Regions from separate parts of the Spirosoma lituiforme genome, predicted to be linked through region 2. Evidence: riboswitches for the same ligand, from Rfam matches in the RefSeq annotation. Region 2 holds a riboswitch; the other holds the start of a gene.

Region 1 (6,195 bases), on a different contig from region 2:
GGCAATTATGATGCTGAAACAGGCGGGTAAACTGGGCTATGACGACCCTGTCGAAAAGTACATTCCGGGCTTGCCGTATCCGGGAATAACCATTCGGCATCTGCTCAATCATACGTCGGGCTTGCCTGATTATCAGGATGTCATGGACCAGCACTGGGATAAGCGAAAGGTTGCCGGTAATGCTGACAATATTGCCTATCTGATTCAGTACCACCCTGCCCGGCTGTTTGAGCCGGGAGCCAAATACACGTACAGCAATACGGGTTACATGCTTCTGGCCAGCATCGCTGAAAAAGCCTCCGGACAGGAATTTATCGAGTTTTGCCGGGCGCGTATATTTGAACCCGTAGGTATGATAAATACGGACATTCGTACCCGCGAGGAGAAACTTGCCCGGCCAGATGTGGCTTGGGGACATATGTACGTGGCCGAAAAAAAACGGTATGTGCAGGCGGATTCATTCCCCCAATTTAATTATGCGATCTGGCTGGGAAACCGCAAAGGGCCCGGACGAATCAGCTCGACCGCTGCCGATTTATTAAAGTGGGACCGGGCGTTGTACACAAACAAACTAGTCAGTCAGCAAACCCTGGCCGACGCTTTTACCCCCGCCAAACTGAACGATGGATCACTAACGTCGTATGGCTTTGGGTGGGAATTGAGCAACAGCAATAAGCTCGGCAAACTAGTGTGGCATGATGGCGACAATCCGGGCTACAAAACCCAGATCACCCGATACATCGACGCGGATAAAACCGTTATCGTGCTGTGTAACAATGCCTATGAAAAAATGCCAGCAATTTTAAAAACGATCGATGCATTGCTCGGCCGTTGAACGGAATCGTTTGTCTTTTAACAAAGCAAGGTAGCCAGATCCAGTATCTGGCTACCTTGTTTTACGGCTGAATCGACAGATTATACCGTCAACTTACCTTCAATTGAGTCGTCTAAGGTTTTGCCCAGGATCGCACCGGCAGCCATTTTGACAAAGGCCACGGCATCGCCATGTTTGTTGTCCCAGTAATAGCCTTCCACCGTTTCTACTTTTATGGCCGTGATGCGGGGATCGTCAACGCCTTCGGTAAACCACGTCTTTAGAATCGGCTCCCAAAGCTCCTTGATGAGTGCTTTATCCGTTGAGATGGTAGCCAGCCCGTATATGCTTAGAAAGTCCGAGTTTTCCGACCCCTGAAACAGCAATTGTACCTTGTTATCGGTTTGAATGGCCGCATTTTTGTGGCTGTCGTTGGCGCTCAGAAACCAGCAATTACCGGCATCATCGACCTTCTGTACGGACATGGGCCTGGTTGTCAGGGGTTCGCCGGTTGTGATCTTCGTGCAGAAATAACACGTATTGCTCTTGTCGACTAACTCTTTTATTTTCTTTCCGGCTTCGCTGCCAGCCAGGTCTTCGTGGTTCTTTTCGGGCTGCTGCTGATTGATACTGTCCATGACGGTTGAGTAAGCTGAGTTAACTGATAGATCATTAATCCACTACTAACAAAATGTTAGGCAAACCTTCTTTTAATAAATGACAGATACTGGATTTCCCGAGGGTACGGTTAGGGGCTGACTTGATTTTACACGAGCCAGCGGTTTTGTGTGTAGGCGTCATTCCAGAAATACCATTCCAGCTGGCTGGCTATCCGAAAGGCTTCCTGCATCTTTTCCCGCTCAAAGGCACCAGCCTCCTCAGCGTATTGATCCGTTAGGGCCACCATCTGCGACACCGACTGATCGAAGGCTTCACCTGCGTAAGTATCGATCCAGCTACGGTAAGGGTTCTCTGGCGTGGCTTGTCTATAAATGTGGTTGCCTACTTCCCGATAAATCCAGAAGCAGGGCAAAACAGCAGCAGCACCAACGGCCATCGACTGGAGTGAGGTTGTTGCCAGTAAATAGTTCGTATAGGCAAAGCAGGCAGGCATTTTAACCGTTGCAGGCTCAATGTCGTATTGCGTAAAGTAGGATGCGTGCAAGGCCCGCTCCACCAGAATTGCATTCTGCGCAAACTGCGTGAATGCCAGCATATCGTCGGGTGTATCGGCTCGTGCCGCCAGTTGGCTGAGTGACCGGCTAAAATCCGTCAGGTAGAGAGCATCCTGCTGAATATAGTACTGGAACGTAGCTACCGGAAGGCTACCTCGCGTTAGTTCATGAACAAAGCCGTGTTCTAAAATGGCGGTATAAATGGGGCTGATGTGCTGCCAAAGCTGATCCGTAAACTTCATGCTGATGTCTTTTTGGGCGTTCAGAAAAATAGTGCCGCGGTTCCGGGTATACACGTTTATGAAACGGGCAGGTTATTGCCAGACAGCAAAAAAGTGGTGAACAGGCCCGTGCCCATGTCCCAGTTCATACGTGGCCCCCGCCCGGAGCGCTTGCGTCAGATAAGTCTTGGCTGCAGCTACGGCATCCACAACCGACAGGCCCCTGGCTAACCCGGCGGCAATGGCCGACGAAAGCGTACAGCCCGTACCATGTGAATTGCCGGTCTGGATTCGGCTTGTTGGAAACCAGTGCTGATCGTTGGCCGAGAGATACAGGAGGTCGGTACTTTCGTCTGATGGCAAATGGCCTCCTTTAACCAGAATTGCGCCCGGACAGAGAGCGGCCAGATCGATAGCGGCCTGCTGCATGTCGGCAAGCGTCTCGACAGAACGACCCAGCAACACACTAGTTTCGGGCAAATTGGGTGTAATGACCGATGCAATGGGAAGCAGGCATGTTTTGAGCGCGTCGACGGCTTCGTCCTGCAACAGCTTATCGCCACTCTTGGCTACCATAACCGGGTCAAGAACAATGGTTTTAACCCCAAACTGGACTAGGGTTTTTGCCACCTGCTCAATAACCTCCGCCGAATGCAGCATGCCGATTTTCACGGCATCGGTTCCTATATCACTTAACACCGCTTCTAACTGCTTCGCGATGAAGGCCGGCGGCACCGGCATAATACCCGTTACCGCTTTTGTATTCTGGGCCGTTAGCGCGGTAATAACCGACATGCCGTAGCAGCCCAGTGCGGCAAACGTTTTGAGATCGGCCTGAATACCGGCTCCCCCGCCACTATCGGAGCCCGCAATCGTTAAGGCGCGTGCGTATGTTTTCATACAGGTTCGTCAATCAGTTTGATAAGTGCGCGGGTAGCTTCGTAGGGGGACGGATGACCACAAATGGCCGAGACAACGGCGGCTCCCGTTGCCCCGGTTTGCCGGATCGACCGGATATTGTCGGCATTGATGCCACCAATGGCAAACGTGGGCAGGTCGGTTTGCTGACAAATAAACCCTAAACCTGGTAGACCAAGCAGGCTCGACGTATCCTGTTTGGTGCCGGTTGGGAATATGGTGGCAACGCCGAGGTAATCCAGATCGGCACCACGAACGGCTGCTAACTCAGTTAAGTTGTTGATCGACAGGCCAATGATTTTATTCGGGCCGATCAGCGAGCGAACCCGCTCATACGGCATGTCATCCTGACCAACGTGTACGCCATCGGCATCGACAGCGAGGGCTATATCGACCCGGTCATTGATGATCAGGGTAGCCTGGTAGTGCTGTGTAATGCGTTTCAGGGCAAAAGCAATGTCCAGAAAAGCGCGCGTGGGCAGGTCTTTCTCCCGCAACTGTATCCAACGGACTCCGGCCCGGCAGGCTTCTTCGACCACAAAGGGCAGGGTATGACCAGCCTGCCGCGCAATGGCGCTGTCAGTTACTAAATAAAGTCTGTTCACGCTTCCGTTAGTTGAAGTCGATCGCTGATAGTCGTTTCGGTCAGCTCATACAGGGCGTCCAGAAAGTTAACTTGCAGGCTCCCCGGCGAGGGCTTTTCGGCGGCTGCCAGCTCACCCGCGATGCCCATAACGGCCATCGCATGCGTAGCGGCTGAAAAATAATCGGTATTGACCGCGGCAAAAGCGCCCGTCAAGGCTGTCGCGGTACAACCCATACCCGTCACGTTGGCCATGAGGGGGTGGCCGTTGGCTATAATAGCTGTTTTATCGCCGTGAATAATGTAATCGGTTGCGCCACTGATGACCACCACACTGCCCCAAACGGAACTTAGCCGACGGGCCGCATCGATGGCTGCTTCGGAGCCGTACAAACTGTCTACCCCCTTGGTCTGGGCGTTGAGACCCGCCAGCGCCATAATTTCGGAAGCATTTCCCCGGATAATATCCGGTGCGGCCAGGGCCAGCAATTCTTCGCTAACCCGATTTCGGTAGGCGGTGGCACCAACACCAACCGGATCGAAAACGACAGGTTTACCCAGGGCTTTAGCCCGGGGCATGGCGAGCCGCATACCCGCCACGAAGCTGGCATCGAGCGTACCGATGTTAACGACCAGCGCACTCGAAATAGAAACAAAGTCTTCGACTTCTTCGGGCGCGTGAACCATAGCGGGTGAGGCTCCCAGAGCCAGCAGTGCATTGGCCGTATTGTTCATCACCACGAAGTTGGTAATGTTGTGGATAAGTGGCGATTGAGCGCGAATACGCGCAACGTCGGTCCAGATTGATTGAGGAGATCGAGTCATAGTGCTGTCAATGATTCGGTGAACAGCAACTTTAGGAGAGCGGAGCGCATCTCGTTAACTTTTCCCTACGGCAGTACAAGCTGCATCAGGTAGTGAGGGTATTCTCTCAGTCAGTCCAGTCAGGAACCGACACCCCTAAAGTTGTCGGGCAAAGGTAGCAGATAATGGATTACGAAATTGTAAAAAACGCATGACCATCTATTGACTTCAGAAAGTTTGAGATAGCTTTACAAGCAACATTCCTAATCCTGTATTCTGTGAAATTAGCGTCTATTCGTTACCTGTTTTTGCTGCTCTTTGTGCTGGGAGTAGCCTGCCCGACCATTGCCCAGACGCCCGACAATGCATTCGTTACTGGTGACCCGTTGCCCAACTCACCCGATCTATCGGCTCGCGGAACCTATGGTGTCGGGGTAAGAACCCTGAAGCTGATGCATAAAGACCAGGTTGATGTGCTTCATACAAAAGACGGTAAACATCCGCTCTACGACCGTCCGCTAACGGTTGAAGTCTGGTATCCGGCCCGTATGGCGGCCAGCAAACCCGCGATAGTTACGTACGAATCCGTGCTGGGCCGTTCCAATGACCCCAAGCGTCCGCTTATTCCGTTCACGTTTAGAGGACGGGCCAGTCGCGATGCCGAGCCAGATCCTAGTGGCGGGGCCTATCCGCTGGTCATTGTTTCGCACGGCTACCTGGGCTCACGGCTGCTGCTCACCTACTTGACGGAAAATCTGGCCTCGAAGGGGTACGTCGTTGTGGCCATCGACCATACCGAATCGACCTATAGTGATGCCGCCGGGTTTCCGAGTACGTTGCTGAATCGGGCACTCGATGATCTGTTTGTGTTGAATGAAATGGCCCGGCTAAGTGCCAAGTCCAGCAATATGTTTCTGGCCGGTTTGCTGACCGCCGATAACACGGCACTGGTTGGCTACTCGATGGGTGGTTATGGGGCGCTCAATGCAGTGGGGGCGGGTTACAGCCCGCAGGCGGTTAAGATGTTTGGTCAGCTTTCGGGTGGTAGTACTGCGCTTGACGTTCGGGCGATGGACTCACCCGCGTATAAAGCCTCGCTGGACCCTCGTATCAAGGCTGTTGTTGCCTTTGCGCCCTGGGGCATGGAGCGGGGCGTCTGGGATGCTGCCGGACTGGCGGGACTAACCCTGCCTACGCTGTTTGTGGCGGGTAGTAAAGACGATGTGTCGGGCTACGAGAAAGGTATAAAAGCCATTTATGATGGCGCTGTCAATGCAGATCGTTACCTGCTTACTTACGTAAATGCCCGACACAATGTAGCCCCGAACCCGCCACCAATGGCTTCGCTACAGCCCGGCGTATCGCCGGATGAGTACATGCACTATGCTGAACCCGCCTGGAATGAACACCGGATCAATAACATAAACCAGCACTTCGTAACCGCCTTTCTGGGAATGCATCTGAAAAAGATGGACTATGCGAAGTACCTGAACCTTCCCGAAACCGACGCTGGTGGCCCCTGGACGGGTTTCAAACCCCGAATGTCGGTCGGGCTGGAAATGCGCCACGCAAAGCCGTAGGTTTTTTTGACGAACATAGAGGCCCGAAGAACATAGAGAAATAAAATGTTGATTTATCCTCTGTCTTCTTCAGGTCTCTGTGTTTAAACGATGGTCTTAT
Region 2 (6,195 bases):
ACGCGGGCCTGTTTCAGCTGCTGCTGACCGGTCAGACCCACTTCGGGCAACCGGATGTGCCGGTCGTACCGGTTCCGTTCTCCCTCCGTCATATCCCCATCAGTGTTTGATCCCAGTCTTTCCAGATGGGCTCGTAGCCCTGCCGCTGGATAACGGCTACCATTTCTGCCGGGCTGCGTTCATCCGAAATTTCGAACTGCTCCAGCGACTGCGGTTCGACGGCATAGCCGCCCGGATTGGTTTTTGACCCGGCACTCAAACCCGTAATGCCCAGCTTTAACACGTGATCGCGGAAGCGGGGCGTTTCGCGCGTGGACAGGGATAACTCAACTTCTTCATTGAACAGACGATAGGCACAGATCAACTGTACCAGATCCCGATCAGACATACACCGATCAAAGGATTTCGAAGTAATGATATCGTTCTGCAGCTGATCAATCGGGCGCAGGCGCGGAAACGAGATACTGTAGCGCGTCTGCCAATACGTACGTTCCAGGTACTGCAAGTGAGCCGCCGTGAAAAAACTATCGGTCCGCCAGTCGTCAAGGCCCATCAGGGCACCCAGACCGACCTTATGAACGCCTGCCTTGCCAAGCCGGTCGGGGGTTTCGAGCCGGTACAGGAAGTTCGATTTTTTACCCTTCGGGTGATGCGTTTTGTAGGTTTCCTGGTGATAGGTCTCCTGGTAAACCAGTACGGTGTTCAGCCCTTCCAAAATTAGCTCTTCGTAGTCCGGCTGGTCCAGCGGCTGCACTTCCATCGAGATATGGGCGAAGTAGGGTCGCAACAACCGGATGGCATTTTTTAGGTAAGGGACACCAACGGTCTGGTTTGCCTCCCCCGTTACCAGCAGCACATGGTCATACCCGAATTCCTTCAATGCTCCCGCTTCCTGCCTGATCTCACTGTCGGTCAGCGTTTTACGGCTAATGCGATTATCGAGACTAAACGCGCAGTAAGTACAAATATTCTGGCATTCATTGGAAAGGTACAGGGGCGCGTACAGTTGAATCGTTTTACCAAACCGTTTTTGCGTGAGCTGGTGACTGAGTTGCGCCATTGGCTCCAGATACGGTTGGGCCGCCGGCGAGATCAGGGCCTTGAAGTCATCGAGGGTGCGCCGGGTATTGCCCAGTGCCCGCTCAACCTGCCGGGCGGTGGTGGCGTAAATGTCGTGCTGGATAGCGTTCCAGTCGTGCGTGTCAAACCAGGTGTTCCTCGTCATCATTCATCCAGAAAAGCAGTGAGCGGACTACTGGCGTGAGCCAGCGCAGACGGGCGGGCCAGCCGGGCTTCGTAGGCCAGTCGGCCAGCCTCAACGGCCAGTTTAAACGCCTGCGCCATCTGCACAGGGTTATCGGAGACCGCAATAGCGGTGTTAACCAGTACAGCATCGGCTCCCAGTTCCATGGCCGCAGCCGCGTGGGAGGGCGCACCCAGCCCCGCATCGACCACTACCGGAACCCGGCTCTGCTCAATTATGATCTCCAGAAAATCGAGGGTTCGTAAGCCTTTATTCGTGCCGATGGGAGCGCCCAGCGGCATCACGGCGGCCACCCCAACCTCTTCCAGCCGTTTGCACAAAACAGGGTCGGCATGGATGTACGGCAGCACCACAAAGCCAAGATTTACCAATTCTTCGGCGGCTTTTAACGTTTCGATGGGGTCTGGCAATAAATATTTTGGATCCGGGTGAATTTCCAGTTTCAGCCAGTTTGTTTCCAGCGCTTCGCGGGCCATCTGAGCCGCAAATACCGCTTCTTTGGCCGTACGGACACCGGACGTATTTGGCAGCAGACTCATCTGTGGATGAGCCAGATGCATCAGCATGTCATCCTGATCATTGTAGGCATCAATCCGTTTAAGGGCCACCGTCACCAGCTCCGTCCCCGAAGCGAGCAACGCGTCTTCCATCAGGCGGGCCGAACCAAATTTACCCGTGCCCGTGAATAGCCTGGACCCGAACGTTTTACCGGCAATCGTTAGCGGTTGTGTAGTCATTCCCGTTGAGTTCAGCGGTTAAAGAAGCCAGATGCATTAAAAACAGGCGCGTTTGCGCAACAGGGTCCGGTGCATTCGTGATAGCCGACGACACCGCAATTCCCTGAAAGCCAAGCTGCATTAAGGCGGGCACATCGTCGATGGTGATTCCGCCAATAGCAATGACAGGAAGCGAAATGTGTTGACCAGTCAGTGCGATCAGGATACGCCGGTACCCGTCCAGCCCAAGAACAGGGCTCAATTTTTCCTTGGTCGAGGTGAACCGAAACGGTCCCAGCCCAACATAATCGACGCCGTCGCGGTGGTGGGCCCGAATGGTTTCTACCGTGTTGGCGGTCCCGCCAATCAGACATGTCGCACCCAGCAACGTACGGGCTTTAGCAACGGGCATATCCTCCTGCCCCAGGTGTACACCGTCCGCTCCAATGTCGCCTACCAAGTACGGGTTGTCATTGATGATCAGGCGGGCCTTATGCTGGCGGCATACGGCCAGGGTTTCCAGCGCAAGCGCTTTCCAATCGGCATACGTCCGGTTCTTCACCCGAAGCTGTATCCAGTCGGCCCCGGCCCGGCAAGCCGTATCGGCCTGCGCGGGTTGGGTAACAATGTAGTGTAGGGGACTGATGTTCATTCTATAGATAAAGCTGACTACCCTGCTCGGCAAACTCCTTCGATTTGGCCTGCATGGCTTTCTCAAGAACGTCTTCATCGACCATCCCGTTTTGCGCAGCATAGTCGCGTACATCCTGCGTAATCTTCATCGAGCAGAAATTGGGACCGCACATGGAACAGAAATGAGCCGTTTTAGCCCCCTCGGCGGGTAGTGTTTCGTCATGAAATTCCCGCGCCGTATCCGGATCAAGGGCCAGATTGAACTGGTCCTCCCAGCGAAACTCGAACCGGGCTTTGCTCAGGGCATTATCCCGGTATTGCGCACCGGGGTGTCCTTTAGCCAGATCGGCCGCGTGAGCCGCAATTTTATACGTGATCACGCCGTCTTTCACATCTTTTTTATTAGGCAGACCAAGGTGTTCTTTGGGGGTCACGTAGCACAGCATGGCCGTACCAAACCAGCCAATCATAGCCGCCCCAATAGCCGATGTGATGTGATCGTAGCCGGGAGCAATGTCCATTGTCAGCGGCCCAAGTGTATAAAACGGGGCCTCGTCGCAGTGCTGGAGCTGCTTGTCCATGTTGGCTTTGATCATGTGCATCGGCACGTGGCCCGGCCCTTCAATCATAACCTGTACATCGTGTTTCCAGGCTATTTTGGTGAGTTCACCCAGCGTTTCCAGTTCGGCAAACTGCGCAGCATCGTTAGCGTCGGCAATGGAACCGGGTCGCAGGCCGTCACCCAGCGAAAACGACACGTCGTAGGCCTTCATGATGGCACATATTTCCTCGAAATGGGTGTACAGTAAATTCTCCCTGTGGTGGGCCAGACACCACTTGGCCATGATACTCCCCCCCCGCGACACGATTCCCGTTACCCGGCGGGCCGTTAGCGGAATGTACCGCAGCAACACCCCGGCATGAATCGTGAAGTAATCGACGCCCTGCTCGGCCTGCTCAATGAGCGTGTCCTTAAAGATTTCCCAAGTCAGCGCTTCGGCTTTGCCGTTCACTTTTTCGAGCGCCTGGTAAATGGGCACCGTTCCCACGGGTACCGGGCAGTTGCGGATGATCCATTCGCGGGTTTCGTGAATATTCTTCCCCGTCGATAAATCCATCAGCGTATCGCCACCCCACCGGCAGCTCCACACGGCTTTTTCTACTTCTTCCTCGATACTCGACGAGACAACCGAGTTGCCGATGTTGGTGTTGATCTTGACCAGAAAATTACGGCCAATGATCATCGGCTCGATTTCCGGATGGTTGATGTTGGCGGGAATGATGGCGCGCCCGGACGCTACCTCCTGCCGGACAAATTCGGGGGTGATGTATCCTTTCGGTGTGTTAGCCCCGAAGCTATTGCCCGGATGCTGCTGCCAGAGGCCAGAATCATCATTGAGGGTGTCGATGCGCTGGTTTTCCCGAATGGCGATGTATTCCATTTCGGGGGTAATGATCCCCTGCCGGGCGTAGTACAACTGCGTGACATTACGGCCTTCCCTGGCCCGCAACGGATGGCGGATGTGCGCAAACCGCAGCGCATCCAGCCGTTGGTCAGCTAGTCGCTGGTTGGCGTAACCGGACGAAAACGCCGTTTGTTGTTCGACATCGCCCCGGTCCAGAATCCACGATTCGCGCAGGCGGGGAAGCCCCTGCTCCAGGTCAATTTCGACGGCAGGGTCCGTGTAGGGCCCGCTGGTATCGTAAACTGTGACGGGCGCATTGGGCGTTCGATCATGGCGGCTGCCGCCGTGTGCGATCGTATCCGACAACGTAATCTCGCGCATGGCGACGCGAATGTCGTGCAGTTGACCCGGTACGTAAATTTTCCGGGACCCCGTTAGCGGCTGCCGCGTAATGGTTTGCCCGGTTGGTAATTGCTCGGCTTTCTGGTTCATGGTCATCCTCCCTGAGTAGCTTGTAAAATCGTGATCTTGTCACTGCCGGACAGGCCAACCTGTTCCCAGTCGGTGCGGGGAATGATGCTGTTGTTGACGGCAACAGCAATGCCTTTTTTGTCGACAAGGGCCAATTCGGCGAGCAGGCTTTTGAGCGAAGCCGTCGGTTGCGTGTCAACAGACTGGTTATTGACGAATACGGTCATAGACGTGTGCGTAGTTGCGCTACAGACACCCGCTACAGGAGAAAACCCAACGAAGAAAACGGGGAAAGAAACTACCGAATGGCAACCAACAGGCCGGACGGAGAAACCGCACGAAACGCTGTCACAAAAAAGTTGCATTCTCGCTTTTCCCTCCGCAGGTATTATCCTGTTCAGGTTCAAAGGGTGATCTCTCAGCCCGGTTGGGCACCCCTAAAGCTTGTGCTTGTTAGCACGGCAAATGTAGAAAACGTTTTTTAGTAACCGGGCCGATGGCCTGAATTATTTTGAATTAGATATATGGATCAATAAGCATACGGGTCCCTTTCTGCTTCTCTTTTTCACAGTAAAGAGCCTACACGTGCCAACTGCAATCAGATTACACAACCAATTTAAGATTAGAAGAACGATAAAATAAACTAGAGCAATAGTCTTCACAATCAGTGAATAACAGCACTCGCGTGCTTGCCCTGACCAGCCTGGTACTTCTGTAGAATGGCCATAATTTTATGCTGAATGTCGGTGTTTTCGTAAACGCCCCGAAAATCCAGCGAGTACGGACCGTAGGCAAAAACAGGCACCATAATACCCGAATGGTCGTTGGTACTGAAGTTCCCATCCACGTAGCCGCGCTTCAGATCGCCATCCAGCAGACTTAGTCCGCCCGTTTCGTGATCGGCGGTGATAATGACCAGCGTTTCGCCGTTTGCGTCGGCAAAACGGATCGCATCCCCAATGGTGCGGTCAAAGTCCAGCATTTCTTCCACCACATACCGCATGTTATTAGCGTGTCCACCGTAATCGATCTGAGCGCCTTCTGCCATGATAAAAAACCCTGCTTTATTCGGTGCCAGCTCGTGCAGTGTTTTCTGGAGGCTTCGTTGTAAAAAGTCCTTTCTCCCCTTGTTAACGGCAACGACCGATTGATCGTCGAGTAGCACAAACGGGCGTTTCAGACGGTCCAGTTGGTCAAAGGTTGTACCGATCTGGTATCCTTGCTGCTGTAGGGTATCCAGGATGTTCTGATCCTTGAAGTGCCGGTAACCACCCCCGATCAGAATCTGAACCGGATCCTGAAGGAAATCAGCCGCAATCTCCCGCTCAAACATACGGTCGGGCTGATGCGCAAAAAAAGCCGCTGGCGTCGCATCGGTCACCGGACCTGCCGAAATTACCCCGCTAACCATGTTCCATTTTTTGATCAGCGCCGGAATGGCCGGGAGGGCTTTTCCCGTCGAATCGACCCCAATGGCTCGGTTATTCGTTTTGTGCCCCGTCGCCATGGCCGTGGCACCGGCCGCCGAATCCGTGATGTAAGTATCGGCCGCGCTGGTTTTGGAAAACCCGATATTCAGCAGTTTGGCCAGGTTCAAGTCACCCCGGTTTGCGGTAAGGCCCGCGTAAATCTGGGCGAGGCCCATCCCGTCGCCAATCAGTAAAATCACGTTTTTAACCCGGCTGCGGGAATCATTGTTCCGGTA

Evidence for each region. Region 2 has a riboswitch for thiamine pyrophosphate ahead of thiS (sulfur carrier protein ThiS). Riboswitches for the same ligand answer to the same signal wherever they lie in the genome.
Region 1: another riboswitch for thiamine pyrophosphate. It lies ahead of thiM (hydroxyethylthiazole kinase); the one in region 2 lies ahead of thiS (sulfur carrier protein ThiS).

Annotation. Positions count from the first base shown of each region.
Region 1 is NZ_BAAHBO010000005.1:397,890-404,084, reverse strand. It holds gene ACYU87_RS19200 (serine hydrolase domain-containing protein) at 1-835, shown strand, start outside; gene ACYU87_RS19195 (pyridoxamine 5'-phosphate oxidase family protein) at 916-1,452, opposite strand; gene tenA (thiaminase II) at 1,581-2,285, opposite strand; gene thiD (bifunctional hydroxymethylpyrimidine kinase/phosphomethylpyrimidine kinase) at 2,304-3,110, opposite strand; gene thiE (thiamine phosphate synthase) at 3,107-3,733, opposite strand; gene thiM (hydroxyethylthiazole kinase) at 3,730-4,536, opposite strand; TPP riboswitch at 4,582-4,683, opposite strand; gene ACYU87_RS19170 (alpha/beta hydrolase family protein) at 4,794-6,095, shown strand.
Region 2 is NZ_BAAHBO010000002.1:492,052-498,246, forward strand. It holds gene ACYU87_RS10490 (ThiF family adenylyltransferase) at 1-92, opposite strand, end outside; gene thiH (2-iminoacetate synthase ThiH) at 89-1,225, opposite strand; gene ACYU87_RS10500 (thiazole synthase) at 1,225-2,001, opposite strand; gene ACYU87_RS10505 (thiamine phosphate synthase) at 1,970-2,632, opposite strand; gene thiC (phosphomethylpyrimidine synthase ThiC) at 2,634-4,511, opposite strand; gene thiS (sulfur carrier protein ThiS) at 4,514-4,717, opposite strand; TPP riboswitch at 4,848-4,939, opposite strand; gene ACYU87_RS10520 (alkaline phosphatase) at 5,155-6,195, opposite strand, start outside.